DNA from 2 places in the Streptomyces sp. NPDC001604 genome. Region 2 is predicted to be linked to the other one. Evidence: riboswitches for the same ligand, from Rfam matches in the RefSeq annotation. Region 2 holds a riboswitch; the other holds the start of a gene.

Region 1 (7,463 bases), on a different contig from region 2:
TCACTCGCCCGGGAACGCTCGATGGAGTCCCGTATAGCCCTCGTTGACCGTATCGAGGAGGCTCCGGCGGCGCTGAAACGTCTCGGCGGTTAATAAGAGTGTAAAGTCAATGACCCTGGTACGCCTGCGCATTGACACTCCTTATCGAACGCTTATAAACCTTTGAGTCTCCTGGGGAGTGTGAGGCTTCACCTCCACAGTCGCGTCACGTTCCTCGTCAGCCCCCCGCAGTTGCACCTCCCGTGAAGGGCAAACGTGTCCATATCTCGCCGTACCGCACGTCGTTCCGTGCAGATCCTGGGCGTCGCCGCCGCGTCCTCCGCGCTCGCCCTGAGCGCCGCGGGCTCCGCGCTCGCCTGCAACATCAATGAGTTCTCCGCCGAAGCCAAGTGCGTCGGCAGCAAGGGCGTCATCACGGTCACCGACCAGGATGCCTCCGGTACCCCCGCCACGGTCACCGTGTACCTGGAGAACAACGGTGCCGACGTGAAGACGGTCGGCTCGAAGGACGTCACCGGTTCCCGCGAGGGTGTCACCATCACCTTCGACGAGAACTGGTCGCCGAACGCCGAGTACCGCATCCGCGTGCAGGCCGGGCGCGACAAGGAACACCTGATCGTCGACAAGGACATCACGCCAAGCCTGACGACTCCGTCCGAGGGCTGCTCGAAGGACGAGACCACGCCGCCGGCTTCGCCGACGCCGACCCCGTCCGCCTCCACCCCGGCCTCGGAGTCCCCGACCCCGTCCGCCTCGGACAGCACTCCCCCGGCGGACACCTCGTCCAACGCCCCGTCCCCGGCCGCCGGTGACTCCAACCTCGCCGAGACCGGTGCGAACTCCAACACCGGCCTGATCGCCGGTATCGCGGGCGCGCTGGTCGTGGTCGGCGGCGGCGCCGTCTTCTTCGGCATGCGCCGTCGTGGGGCGAACAGCAGCCGCTGACGCCTCCCGCAGAACAACACCGCGGCCCGTCCCCGTATCCCGGGGGACGGGCCGCGGTCGTTCAGCCGAAGCTCGCCCGCTCCAGCCAGAACTCCAGCAGCTCCCGGTCGCCGAGGATCTCCAGCTCCGGGCTGTCCAGGGGCAGTCGGCGGTAGAAGGCCAGCAATACGGAGGTGAGCGGTCCGCGCAGGGCTACGGTCGCCTTCTCATGGCCGCGGCGCCAGCCGACGCCGTCCTCCCCGATCTCCACGATCCACTCGGCGTTCAGCCCGGGCCCGGTGTCGGTGGCATGCAGATGGATACTGCGGGCGGATCCCCGCAGCTCCTTGGCGGCCTCGTGCGGGTTCGTGCGCTGGATGTACTCCACGATCTCCAGCCACTCGTCGATCGCGTCCGCGGCGATGTCGGGGGCCACTTCGTACGGCAGGCCCGCGGCGAGCGTGGCGTCGGCGCGGTGCACGGTGATCTCGTGGGCCATGCGACGGGCCCAGAAGCCGGCGGTCTGGGGTTCCGCCCAGCCCCACACCTTCGCGTCGGGCCCGGCCTCGCGCAGCGCGGCCACCGCCAGCTCGCCGGCCTCGGCAAGCCAGGCGTCGAGGGCGGCGGCGTCACCCGTGGCCTCGGGGCCGTCGCCGCGCGGCACGTCTTCGTCGGGGATGTTCTCCTGCGCCCGGGTGCGCACCAGCGTCCCCGACCAGCGCAGGGCTCCGCCCATGTGCAGGACGAGCATCTCCAGGGTCCAGTCCGGGCAGGTCGGCACGGTCGCGGTCAGATCGGCGCCGCTCGTCACCACCGCCCTCAACTGCTCCACCTGGTGGGCGATCTCGTCGCAGTAGCGATCATGCTCAAGAAGTGTCATCCCGCGCACCCTATGCGGGATGTCCTCCACCGAGCACCACGATTTCCGCCGCGTCGAACTCCACCCCGACCGCGTCGCCTACCTCCGGCGCCTCCCGCAGCGCCACCGCCGCCTCGAGCCGCGGTGCCTCCTCCGGCTGCACCTGTACGGCGACATGGGTGCCCTTGAAGGTGCGTGCGGCCACGGTGCAGCGCAGGCCCTCGTCGGCGGGGACGAGCCGGACTCCGGCGGGCCGCACGAGCAGTGTGCGCGTGCCCTGCGGGGCGTCCTGGGGCACCGGCAGCTTGCCCCAGGGGGTGTCCGCGGCCTCGCCGCTCACCATGCCCTCGACCACGTTGTCGAAGCCGAGGAACCGGGCCACGAACTCGTCCGCGGGACGCTGCCACACCTCCAGTGGCGTACCGGACTGGGCGATCCGCCCGTCCCGCATCACCACGACCCGGTCGGCGAGCGCGAAGGCCTCGCCCTGGTCGTGCGTCACGGCGAGGACGGTGGTCCCCAACCGCCCGAAGAGTTCCCGGAGTTCGACGACGAGGCGCTCCCGCAGCGAGCGGTCGAGCTGGCCGAGCGGCTCGTCCAGCATCAGCAGCCGTGGGCGCGGCGCCAGCGCACGGGCCAGTGCGACGCGCTGCTGCTCACCGCCGGAGAGCGAGGCGACGGCCCGGCGTACGGCACCCGGCAGCCCGACGAGGTCCAGCAACTCCCGTACCCGCTCGTCCTGTTGAGGGCGCCCGGCGCCGTGCATGCGCAGCCCGAAGGCGACGTTGCCGCCCACGTCCCGCTGCGGGAACAGCTGGTGGTCCTGGAACATCAGGCCCACCTCCCGCTTGTGCGCGGGCACGCCCGACTGGTCGCGTCCGTCGAGCAGCACCCGCCCCGAGGACAGGGGCTGGAGCCCGGCAACCGCCCTCAGGAGCGTCGACTTGCCGCTGCCGCTGGGCCCGAGCACGCACACGATCTCGTGTTCGGCGACATCGAGGCCGACGGCGTCGAGCACGGCCCGCCCGCCGAACCGTACGGTCGCGTCCTCAAGGCTCAGCAGCATCTAGAACTCCCCGCTCCGGTCGGTGCGCAGCCGCTCGAGGACCAGCAGCGCCACCGCGCACACCACCATCAGAATCGTCGAAAGGGCCATCGCCTGGCCGTAGTTGAGATCGCCCGGCCGGCCCAGCAGCCGCGCCACGGCGACCGGCAGCGTCGGGTTGTCCGGCCGCGCGATGAACACGGTCGCCCCGAACTCCCCCAGGGACACCGCGAACGCGAACCCGGCCGCGATCAGCAGCGCCCGCCGCACCATCGGCAGGTCGACCTCCCGCCACACCCGCCACGGCGACGCCCCGAGCACGGCCGCCGCCTCCCTGAGGCGCACGTCCACGGCCCGCAGCACCGGCAGCATGGTCCGTACGACGAAGGGGGCGCCCACCAGCGCCTGCGCGAGCGGCACCAGGATCCATGAACTGCGCAGATCCAGCGGCGGCTTGTCCAGCGCGATCAGGAACCCGAAGCCGACGGTCACGGCGGAGACGCCCAGCGGCAGCATCAGCAGCGCGTCGAAGCCACGGACCAGCCGGCCCGCGTCCCGGCGCGCGAGCGCCGCGGCGGCCAGACCACCGATCACCACGGCGATCGCGGTCGCGGCGAGGGCGTACTGGAGCGAGTTGCCGACGGCCTGGATCGGCGGTACGAGGAAGGTCCCGCCGTCGTCGTGGGTCAGCGCCCGGTAGTAGCCGAAGCCGGAGGCGCCGAGGGACCGCTGCACCAGCACGGCCAGCGGCAGCACGAGCAGCACGAGGACCGTGGCGAGGACCCCGGCCAGCAGCGCCCACTGCCCGGCCCCGCGCGGCCGCCGCGCCGTGACGTTCGCGTCCACCAGCCGCAGGGCGCTCTCCCGCCGCCGTACGGTCCAGGCGTGCACGGCGAGGATCGCGCCGACGGCGACGAACTGGACGATCGTGAGCACGGCGGCGGTGGACAGGTCGAAGATCTCCGAGGTCTGCCGGTAGATCTCGACCTCGAGGGTGGAGAAGGCCGGGCCGCCGAGGATCTGCACCACGCCGAAGGAGGTGAAGGTGAACAGGAAGACCATCAGCGCGGCGGCGGCGACGGCGGGCCCGAGCGCCGGCAGGGTCACCTTCCGCCAGGCCCGCAGCGGCGACGCGCCCAGCATCCGCGCCGCCTCCTCCTGCCGTGGGTCGAGTTGCGCCCACAGGCCGCCGACGGTCCGTACGACCACGGCGTAGTTGAAGAAGACATGCGCCAGCAGGATGGCCCACACGGTGGTGTCCAGCCGTACGCCCCACAGCTCGTCGAGCAGTCCCCCGCGCCCGACCAGCGCCAGGAACGCCGTACCGACCACGACCGTCGGCAGCACGAAGGGGACGGTGACGACGGCCCGCAGCACCTGCTTGCCGGGGAAGTCGAGGCGCGCGAAGACATACGCGCCGGGGAGCGCGACCAGCAGCGTGAGTGCCGTGGAGGCGAGCGCCTGCCAGGTGGTGAACCACAGGACGTGCCGGATGTCCGACTGTGTGACGACGTCCGCGATCCGCCCGAACTGCCACTTCCCGTCGACCTTGAGCCCGCGCGCCACGATGGCGGCGACGGGCCAGGCGAAGAAGGCGGCGAAGAACGCGACCGGCACGGCCATCAGGCCGAGCCGCACCGCGCTCCCCGTGCGCCTATGGCGGACGGCTACTTCAGTACGAGTGACGTCCACGACTTGACCCACTGGTCACGGTTGGCGGCGATCCTGCTCGGGGTCATGGTCTCGGGGTCCTTGGCCGGCTGTCCGTACTTCACGAACTCCGGCGGCACCTTGGCGCCCTCGATCACCGGGTAGACGAACATGTTGAGCGGCATGTCCTCCTGGAACTCCTTGCCGACCAGGAAGTCGATGAACGCCTTCCCGCCCTTGGTGTTCCCGGCGTTGCTGAGCAGCCCGGCGTACTCGATCTGCCGGAAGCAGGTGCCGTACGACGTTCCGATGGGCGCGGTCTTCGGCTTGGGGTTGCCGTAGATGACCTCGGCGGGCGGTGAGGAGGCGTAGGAGACGACGAGCGGTCGGTCCGCCTTGGCCTTCTTGCCGCCCGCGGACCCCGAGAACTCCTCGTTGTAGGCCTGCTCCCAGCCGTCGACGACCTTCACGCCGTTCGCCTTGAGCTTCTTCCAGTAGCCCTGCCAGCCGTCGTCGCCGTACTTGGCGGCGGTGCCGAGCAGGAACCCCAGGCCGGGCGAGGAGGTGGAGGCGTTCTCGGTGACGAGGAGGTTCTTGTACGCGGGCTTGACGAGATCGTCGAACGACTGGGGCGGTGCCAGCTTGTGCTTGCTGAAGTACGCCTTGTCGTAGTTGACGCAGATGTCACCGGAGTCGATCGGGGTGACCCGGTGCTTGGCCTGGTCGACCCGGTACTGCGCCTGGATCCGGTCCGCGCCCTTCGCCTCGTACGACTGGAACAGCCCGTTGTCGAGCGCCCGCGAGAGCAGGGTGTTGTCGACGCCGAAGAAGACGTCGCCCTGCGGGTTGTCCTTGGTGAGGATGGCCTTGTTGACGGCCTGCCCGGCGTCGCCGCTCTTGAGGACCCTGACCTTGTATCCGGACTGCTTCTCGAAGTCCGCGAGGACGCTCTTCGAGACGGCCCACGAGTCGTGGCTGACGAGGGTGACGGTCTTGGAGCCGCCGGAGCCCGCGCTGCCGGACGACGACGAACCGCACGCGGACAACGTGACGAGACCGAGGCCGACCGCGGCGGCCACGAACGTCTTGGTGTGCACTGAATTCCTCCTGGCTGACCAGGAAGAGACGCGGCCCTGCCCGGGACCGCCGGAGAAGTCCGCCGGCTCCCGGGCAGGGCGCAACAGCTCGAGTGAAGACCGAACTTCCTACCCAGAATGACCTGGGCAAGGTTCAGAGGGTCTGCGGCCCGGTTGCCGCACTCTCAGCGCTGTGGCGCTCCCCTGTCGGAATATGAAGATGTACGTACGGGCTCAGGTTACCGCTCGGTGGCCGCGAGCTGGCCGCAGGCCCCGTCGATCTCCTGCCCCCGGGTGTCCCGGATCGTCACCGGCACACCGTGCGCGGCGATGGCTTCGACGAAGGCCTTCTCGTCCTCGGGCCGGGAGGCGGTCCACTTCGAGCCGGGTGTCGGGTTCAGCGGGATGAGGTTGACGTGCACGGGCTTGCCGCGCAGCAGCCGCCCGAGCCGGTCACCGCGCCACGCCTGGTCGTTGATGTCGCGAATGAGCGCGTACTCGATGCTGAGCCGCCGCCCGCTCTTCTCGACGTACTCGAACCCGGCGTCGAGGACCTCGCGCACCTTCCACCGTGTGTTGACGGGGACGAGGGTGTCGCGCAGCTCGTCGTCCGGCGCGTGCAGCGAGATGGCGAGCCGGCACTTGAAGCCCTCGTCGGCGAACCGGTGGATCGCTGGCACAAGGCCGACGGTCGAGACGGTGATGCCGCGCTGCGACAGCCCGAGCCCGTCGGGGGCGGGATCGGTGAGCGCCCGGACGGCCCCGACCACCCGCTTGTAGTTGGCGAGCGGCTCACCCATCCCCATGAAGACGATGTTCGAGAGCCGCGCAGGCCCTCCGGGCACCTCTCCGTCCCTGAGCGCCCGCATCCCGTCCACGATCTGGTGCACGATCTCGGCGGTGGACAGATTCCGGTCGAGCCCGGCCTGCCCGGTCGCACAGAACGGGCAGTTCATCCCGCAGCCGGCCTGCGAGCTGATGCACATGGTCACCCGGTCCGGGTAGCGCATCAGCACCGACTCGACGAGCGTCCCGTCGAACAGCCGCCACAAGGTCTTGCGCGTCGTCCCCTGGTCGGTCGACAGATGCCGTACGACCGTCATCAGCTCGGGAAGCAGCGCCTTCTGCAGCTTGCCGCGCGAACCGGCCGGGATGTCGGTCCACTCCGCCGGGTCGTGCGCATACCGCGCGAAGTAGTGCTGCGACAGCTGCTTGGCACGAAACGGCTTCTCGCCGATCTCGGCCACCGCTTCCTTGCGCTCGGCGGGCGTGAGATCGGCAAGATGCCGCGGCGGCTTCTTGGCTCCGCGGGGGGCGACGAAAGTGAGTTCTCCGGGCTTAGGCATGGCTGTACCAGTGTCGCAGATCCAATTGGGTGACCTGGGGCTGCGGGCCGGGGCACCTGTCGTTGGTGGTCGTGACCATGGTGAACATCAGGCTCCCGCAGGTCAGAGCATGCTGTACCGCAGCCCGGGGCGGCCTGCCTGGACAGGGCAGTGTGATGGCCGGCGCTCAGTCTCCTTCGGGTGAGCCGTCGGGCCTGTCCGTGCGCATGAGAATGCCGGGGCAGTCCGAATCGACTTCGCCCGTGTAGTGGTTTGGCCAGAAGTAGCGACTGGTGCGCGGCAGCGGCACCTCCACCAGTCGGCCGTCGTGCATCATCCACAGGCCGAAGCAGTCATCTTCCTCGTCGTGGATCAGTACCTGTACGGAGTGCGGGGAGGGCCACGGCTGCGACTCCAGGTCATCCAGCAGTCCGACCCAGCTACTCCGTCGCACGAACTCGGCGACCCAGCCATGCCCGGCAGCGGCGAATTGTCCAGACCACTTACGGTTGGGGTCGGGCCGGGTCAGCGGTTCCATGACCTCTTCTGCATTGCCGGCCAGCACGATGACCTCGGCGATTCTG
Region 2 (7,463 bases):
GGCGCAGACGCCGTACGCTCCCTGCTGGATACGTACGGCGGCACGCGGATTGTTCACGGTCACAGCCCCATTCCGTATCTGCTGGGCGAGGTCGGCTCCGAGGAGGGCGAGGACAGCGCGGGGCCCGTGGTCGAAGGACCGCACGTCTACGCCGAGGGACTCGCCATCGCGATGGACGGCGGAGTGACCATGGCCGGAAAGCTGCTGGTCCAGCAACTGCCACTGGATATCTGAACGTTCACAGGGCAGGCGTTCCCCCATGGCGGAACCGCGATAAACGGCGCAGGCCAGGGCCCAATTTCTTCAAACCCCCTGTCACCGTGTGCCGTCGCCGCTCTACCATCGGCTTATCCGTAGCAGGCTCCCCTCCGTTTCTGCCCGACGGCTCGTTGGCATGCGAGCCCCAAGCCCTACGGAGCATCGGGGGATGCACATGAACAGCGTTCCGCAGCACCTGCTGAGCGAGGACCGCCAGGAGTACGAGCGGGTCCTCGATGAGGCGCTGCGCTCCGCCCCAAACCGCCCGGAGCTTGCCGCTGTCGGCGAGCGGCTCAACCCCGAACAGCTGCGCACGATGGCGCTCAACGCCACCGCACTCATCACGGTGGCAGCGGCAGCCGAGTACCAGCATTACGTGAAGGTTCGCGAGGAACTGCGCCAGCCGGCGCCGTCCACCCCGCCGTCCACCCGTGAATCCGGCTCAGCGGAGCCGGGCGCGGGGGCGGTGGGGCTCGCCACCACCCTCGGCGAGGCCGCCGAGCCGGCCGGCGCGGGCGCCGTAGCCGTCGCCGCCGTCCTCACCCCCGTCCTCGCCGGAACAGCTGCGGTGATCTTCCTGCTCGTCGGGTACATCATCAAGTCGCTGGAGCCCAAACAGGTGTTCGGCAAGACCATGATCACCGCGGGTTGGGTGTTCGGTGCCATGACCGCGGCCGCGATCCTCGTCGCCGCTGTCGGGCTGCTGCTCACCGCCCTGCGCAACCAGCCCTCGCTCGAGTCCGGACCGTACGGCGAGCTGAGCGAGGAAGTGGCCCTGGCCAGGGAAGCCTGGCGCCAGGCACTCCTGGAGCGCGGCATCATGCCGTTCCTCAGGGAGGCACTCGCCGACCCCGGCACCGCCGCGGCGCTGCACACCGCCACTCCGCCGACGTCGACCAGCCGCATGCCCCACCTCGGCTACGACCGGCCGGGCTTCAGCAGCCCGGACGACGGCTCGACCCCCGGCCCGCGCCCGAGCTTCACCAGCCCGGACTACACCAGCCCGGACTTCGGGGGCCCGGAACACCAGCCGGAGTAACCGTCGGCTTGCGCCCCCCGCATCAGAAAGGCCCGTCAGGGCCCGCAGGGGGAGCGCAAGCCGAACACCGATTCCACCGACGGCTCCGCCCTACGGCACCTCACTCCGAAGAGCGGGACCGTCCTCCATGTCGGAGGAGCGGAGCCACTCACACCGGCTTACGTCAGTCCGCGATCGGCAGGTACACCCTGTTGCCCGCGGCCGCGAACTCCTTCGACTTCTCGGCCATGCCCTGCTCGATCTCCGCTCGGCTCCCGCCGTGTTCGCGGCGGATGTCCTGGGAGATCTTCATCGAGCAGAACTTCGGCCCGCACATCGAGCAGAAGTGGGCGGTCTTGGCCGGCTCCGCCGGGAGGGTCTCGTCGTGGAACTCCCGTGCCGTGTCGGGGTCCAGGGCGAGGTTGAACTGGTCCTCCCACCGGAACTCGAAGCGGGCGTCGGACAGCGCGTCGTCCCATTCCTGCGCCCCGGGGTGCCCCTTGGCGAGGTCGGCCGCATGGGCGGCGATCTTGTAGGTGATGACACCGGTCTTGACGTCGTCACGGTTGGGCAGGCCCAGGTGTTCCTTGGGCGTGACGTAGCAGAGCATGGCCGTGCCCCACCAGGCGATCATCGCGGCACCTATGCCGGAGGTGATGTGGTCGTATGCCGGCGCGACGTCCGTGATCAGCGGACCGAGCGTATAGAACGGAGCTTCATCGCAGATCTCCTGCTGAAGGTCGATGTTCTCCTTGATCTTGTGCATCGGGACGTGTCCCGGGCCCTCGATCATGGTCTGTACGTTGAAACGCTTGGCGATCCGGTTGAGTTCCCCGAGCGTGCGCAACTCCGCGAACTGCGCCTCGTCGTTGGCGTCCGCGATCGACCCCGGCCTGAGGCCGTCGCCCAGTGAGTACGTGACGTCGTACGCGGCGAGGATCTCGCAGAGTTCCTCGAAGTTCTCGTACAGGAACGACTCCTTGTGGTGCGCGAGGCACCACGCGGCCATGATGGAGCCGCCGCGCGAGACGATGCCGGTCTTCCGGTTCGCGGTGAGCGGGACGTACGGCAGACGGACGCCCGCATGGACCGTCATGTAGTCCACGCCCTGCTCGGCCTGCTCGATGACGGTGTCCTTGTAGATCTCCCAGGTCAGCTCCTCGGCCCGGCCGTCCACCTTCTCCAGGGCCTGATAGAGCGGCACCGTACCGATGGGGACGGGGGAGTTGCGCAGCACCCACTCACGCGTGGTGTGGATGTTGCGGCCGGTGGACAGGTCCATGACCGTGTCGGCGCCCCAGCGGGTCGCCCAGGTCATCTTCTCGACCTCCTCCTCGATGGAGGACGTCACCGCGGAGTTGCCGATGTTGGCGTTGACCTTCACCAGGAACCGCTTGCCGATGATCATCGGCTCGATCTCCGGATGATTGACGTTGGCCGGCAGTACCGCGCGGCCCGCCTCGATCTCCTGGCGGACCACCTCGGGCGAGACGTTCTCCCGGATGGCCACGTACTCCATCTCCGGCGTGATCTCCCCACGGCGCGCGTACGCGAGCTGCGTGACCGCCTTGCCGTCGCGACTGCGGCGCGGCTGGCGCGGCCGGCCCGGGAAGACCGCGTCGAGGTTGCGCAGACCGCCTCGTGGAGAGGTGTGCTTGATCCCGTCGTCCTCGGGACGGGCGGGACGGCCCGCGTACTCCTCGGTGTCACCGCGCGCGATGATCCAGTTCTCGCGCAGCGGGGCGAGCCCCCTGCGCACATCGGTGTCGACGAGCGGATCGGTGTACGGGCCGGACGTGTCGTACAGCGTGACCGACTGCCCGTTGGTGAGATGCACCTGGCGGACCGGCACTCGCAGATCGGGGCGTGAGCCCTCGACATACGCCTTGTGCCAGCCGATGGACTTCCCGGCCTCCTGGGACTGTTCGCCCTGAATGGGCTGTTCGTCCTGGCTGGAGGCAGGCGTGCGTGCGTCCTTGTTGGTCATGAGACCTACTCCCTACGCCGGCATTACCCGGTAACAGGTTCGGCGGTCGACGCAGCGGTTTCCGTCTGTCGACGTTTCGTGGGGAACATCACTCGACTTCGGTGATGTTCCACGTGAAACATCGCTGGGACGGAGGTCAGCGCCCTCTCAGCCCGGTGCTCCGAGCTCCCGCGTGTGCAAAGGTGCCTCCACGCTAGCGTCAATTCGGGCGCGCTGAACAGAGGGCCCCTGTCGTTCTTGCGATGATCTGGCGGTGACCACGACACATCAGCCCCCGTTCCCGCCTCCGGAGCCGCCCCCCGGGCACGGCTCCGGAGGCGGCAGCAGCCATGGCTCCGGGGCCGGGCACCACCACGGGCCGGGAGCCGGCGCGGGGCACGGTCACCAGGCCGGTGGCGGGCACGGGCGGGGGCACGGCCATGGTTCCGCCGGCGGGCACGGTCACTCGCACAGTCACGGTCCTGCGGCCCCCGTCTCCATGCACCTGCGCAAGGTCATCGCCGCCATCCTCATCCCTTTCGCCGCGGCCGTGGGGGTCGGGCTCGTGGTCCTGTGGCCCGGCGGCGCCCCGCCGCACCAGCGCACCGGTGTGGGTTTCGACCGGCAGACCCAGCAGGCAACGGTCGCCAAGGTCGTGAGCGTGAGCTGCAAGTCGGTGAACGCCTCGGGCGAGACTCCGACGGGGGACACCTCCACCGCCGAGGGCTCATCCGCCCAGCAGCAGGCGAAAGGCACCTGCAAGAAGGCGACGATCCGCGTCGACACCGGCAAGGACAAGGGCCGTACGTTCACCGAGATCGTGCAGCCCGACCAGTCACGGCAACTGCATGAGGGCGAGAAGGTCGTCGCCGCATACGAGCCCTCCGCGCCGAAGGACCTGCAGTACTCGGTCGCCGATGTGAACCGCCGCTTCCCCATGGCGCTGCTGGCCGGCATCTTCGCGCTCGCCGTCGTGGTCGTGGGACGGATGCGCGGACTGATGGCCCTGATCGCGCTGGCCGTCAGCTTCATGGTGCTGACCTTCTTCATCCTGCCCGCGATCCTGCAGGGCTCGGATCCGCTGCTCGTGGCGGTGATCGGATCGAGCGCCATCATGCTGATCGCGCTCTACATGTGCCACGGTCTGTCGGCCCGTACCTCCGTGGCGGTGCTGGGCACTCTGCTCTCGCTCGTCCTGATCGGCCTGCTCGGCTCCGAGTTCATCGGCTGGGCCGCCCTGACCGGCAACACGGACGACAACACCGGCCTGATCCACGGCCTGTACCCGTCGATCGACATGAGCGGCCTGCTGCTGGCCGGCGTCATCATCGGTTCGCTCGGTGTCCTCGACGACGTGACGGTCACCCAGACCTCGGCGGTCTGGGAGCTGCACGAGGCGAATCCGTCGATGGGCTGGCGGGGGCTGTACCGGGCGGGCATCCGTATCGGACGCGACCACATCGCATCCGTCGTCAACACCCTCGTCCTCGCGTACGCGGGCGCCGCGCTGCCCCTGCTGCTGCTCTTCTCCATCGCGCAGAGCAGTGTGGGGACGGTCGCCAACAGTGAACTGGTGGCGGAGGAGATCGTACGCACCCTGGTGGGCTCGATCGGCCTGGTCGCCTCGGTGCCGGTGACGACGCTGCTCGCGGCACTGGTGGTCGCGGCCGACCGTCCCGGACCGGAGCAGGCGGCGGGCACGGCGGGCGCAGCACCTGTTGCGGTGCGCTCGGGGCGGGGCAGACGGCGCAAGCGGTGAGGCGAGGGCCACTCAGGCACGCCTGAACAGACGGTCGGGGCGGTACCTGACTCCAGCCGCCGGGCACATGGAGACGTCGAGACATGGAGAAGCGTTACTGCGTCCTCCGCATCCCACGCAGAAGCGTTCCGGTCGGCCCCCGCGGTCCCGTTTCAGCCCGCGCTCTGCTCCTCCGCCAGGATGCGGTCCAGGGCCTCGTCGAGGTGGGCGTCGAAGTCGGCGAGGGAGCCCTCCTGGCCGAGTGGCACCAGTTTGTCGGTGCGGTCGAGGAACGCGATGAGCGACGCCGTGGACGCACGGAACAGTGCCTGGTCGCGGCCGACCTGAAGCCTGATCAGGACCTCTGCCAGGGAGTCCGGTTCGGCGGGTGAGACGCGCACATCTCCTTCCCCGCACGGCCGGCACACCCCGTCGATGAGCAGCTCACGGCCGAAGGCCCAGGTCACCGGCGCATCACCGGGAAGGTGGAAGGTCAGCCTCACGGCATAGGGATCACAGCTCTCGTAGCGCAGCTCCACCGGGATGCGGAAGGAGAGCTCCTCGGACACGAGAAAGCTCATCATGACCTCTGCCTGTACGGACTCGCGCATCGCCTACCCCGTCATGTGAAGCCGCCGGCTGGGAGTGATCCCCTGACACTGGTGGAATCTTGCTGAACGTACACGACAGATCACAAGGAGTGAGTTTTCAGATACTGATAGAGAGGGCGAGTGACCCCATCAGCCTTCCGATCTCGTTCTGCAGTTGCCGAGCCGCGGACATCAGCCGGTCGGCCTGATGCGAGGGCAGAGAAATGGCCATCGTCGCGGCCGTCGTCCCCACCGTGATCGGAATCGCGGCGCAGACCGTCCCCAGCGCGTACTCCTGCCGCTCCGTCACCGGCTCCATCCGCCGTGTTCGCTCGAGCCGCCGCAGCAGGGTGTGGTTGTCACGCACGGTGTACGGGGTGATGGACTGCACGGGGTAGCGGTCGAGGTGGTCGCGGCGGGCCGCGTCGTCCAGCTGGGACAGCAGACACTGGCCGATCGCATGCGCGTGTGCGGTCTCGCGGAAGTCGGCCCACTCCTCGACGGCCGGATTGCCCGGGGTGTCCGAGACGCACATGACCTCGATCTCGCCCTCCCGGTACACGGCGTAGTACACGGGCACACCGATCGCGTCCCGCCAGCCGGCGAGTGCGTCGGCAATCGTGCTGCGACGTTTCTGCTGGGCTCCGCTGCTGCTCAGTCGCACCGCCGCGTCGCCGAGGAAGAACAGGCCTTTGTCCCGGCGCAGATAGCCCTCGTGGACGAGGGTCCGCAACAGGTGGTACGCCGTCGGGAGCGCCAAGCAGGTCTCGCGGGCGAGCTGTTTGGCGGGGGCTCCGTGCTCGTGCCCCGCGACGCATTCCAGCAGGCGCATCGCGCGCTGGACGGATCCGATGAGGGTTGCGGACTGCGGCTGCGCCGGGGCGGTTTCCAGGGACGGTTGCACCGGTGGTGCGGTCAGGCGCGAGGATACGGGTGGTGCCGTCACGCGCTCCTGCGTGGAGGGGCCCGGCTGTTCAGGGGGCCTGATGCGGCGTCCGGGGGCTGGGGTGGGGGGTACGTGGGGGTCTGTGGGTGCGGTGTCTACCGTGGCCAAGGGTCACTCCCGAAGCGCGAGGGGGCTGCCCGTGCCGTGGGGAACACGGGAGGGGGTGTACGCCGCTCGCGGGGTCGCCCCCGCGTCGAATTCCGGACTCTAATGGCGAGATGGCGCCTTGATGCGTCCTGTCCGGAAAACTTCCCTCGCGCGAGGGAACCGGTGATTCCTGTTACCGATCACCGGTGTCCCAGGGCCCTCACCAGTCGCTGCGCGACGAGGAACTCGACGTGAACTTCCGCACGACGTAGATCAGTCCACCGACCAGTGCCACGAAGACCAGCACCTTGAACAGCAGCCCGATGACGAAGCCGACGACGCTGGCTATCAGCCCGCCGAAGACGACGAGGGCGATGACCGGCACCGCAATCCACTTCACCCACCACGGCAGTCCGCCGAAGATCTCACCCATTGCGCTCGTCCTTACCTCTCCGCCCGGCTGCTGTGCAGGGGCCCATTGATGTCCTGCACTCGATGCTAGGGCCGGCAGGGGCCCCGGCGGGGGCCTCGCATCCCTTGTCCTCCCCTGACTGATCCCCTAGGGAACCCCGAGACGGCAGGTCAGCTTTCCGGCGGAGAGAACACCACGAGCACCCGCAGGTCCTCGCTGATGTGGTGGAACTTGTGGGCGACGCCGGCCGGCACGTACACCACGCTGCCACGGGCGACCTCGGTGGTCTCCAGACCGACGGTGATCGAGGCACGGCCGCTCACGACGAAGTAGACCTCGTCCTGGTTGTGCGGCTTCTGTGGATCATGTTCGCCGGCATTGAGCGCATACAGGCCGACGGACATGTGCCGCTCACGCAGAAACTGCAGGTAGGCACCCTCGTTGGCGG

Evidence for each region. A riboswitch is a leader RNA that binds a small molecule or an ion and turns the genes downstream of it on or off. The one in region 2 is predicted to bind thiamine pyrophosphate.
Region 1: it holds a riboswitch for thiamine pyrophosphate, as region 2 does, so the genes downstream of both, ACFY1E_RS23105 (thiamine ABC transporter substrate binding subunit) here and thiC (phosphomethylpyrimidine synthase ThiC) in region 2, are expected to answer to the same signal.

The regions. Positions count from the first base shown of each region.
Region 1 covers NZ_JBIAUY010000008.1:146,021-153,483, forward strand. Annotated here, with positions in the region: gene ACFY1E_RS23080 (LOG family protein) at 1-93, shown strand, start outside; gene ACFY1E_RS23085 (LAETG motif-containing sortase-dependent surface protein) at 256-945, shown strand; gene ACFY1E_RS23090 (maleylpyruvate isomerase family mycothiol-dependent enzyme) at 1,007-1,804, opposite strand; gene ACFY1E_RS23095 (ABC transporter ATP-binding protein) at 1,815-2,849, opposite strand; gene ACFY1E_RS23100 (ABC transporter permease) at 2,850-4,451, opposite strand; gene ACFY1E_RS23105 (thiamine ABC transporter substrate binding subunit) at 4,496-5,575, opposite strand; TPP riboswitch at 5,663-5,770, opposite strand; gene rlmN (23S rRNA (adenine(2503)-C(2))-methyltransferase RlmN) at 5,794-6,900, opposite strand; gene ACFY1E_RS23115 (hypothetical protein) at 7,067-7,463, opposite strand, start outside.
Region 2 covers NZ_JBIAUY010000002.1:680,343-687,805, reverse strand. Annotated here, with positions in the region: gene ACFY1E_RS08420 (metallophosphoesterase) at 1-234, shown strand, start outside; gene ACFY1E_RS08415 (hypothetical protein) at 428-1,297, shown strand; gene thiC (phosphomethylpyrimidine synthase ThiC) at 1,461-3,263, opposite strand; TPP riboswitch at 3,256-3,445, opposite strand; gene ACFY1E_RS08405 (YibE/F family protein) at 3,517-5,001, shown strand; gene ACFY1E_RS08400 (SsgA family sporulation/cell division regulator) at 5,154-5,591, opposite strand; gene ACFY1E_RS08395 (IclR family transcriptional regulator) at 5,689-6,516, opposite strand; gene ACFY1E_RS08390 (DUF5326 family protein) at 6,824-7,036, opposite strand; gene ACFY1E_RS08385 (cupin domain-containing protein) at 7,186-7,463, opposite strand, start outside.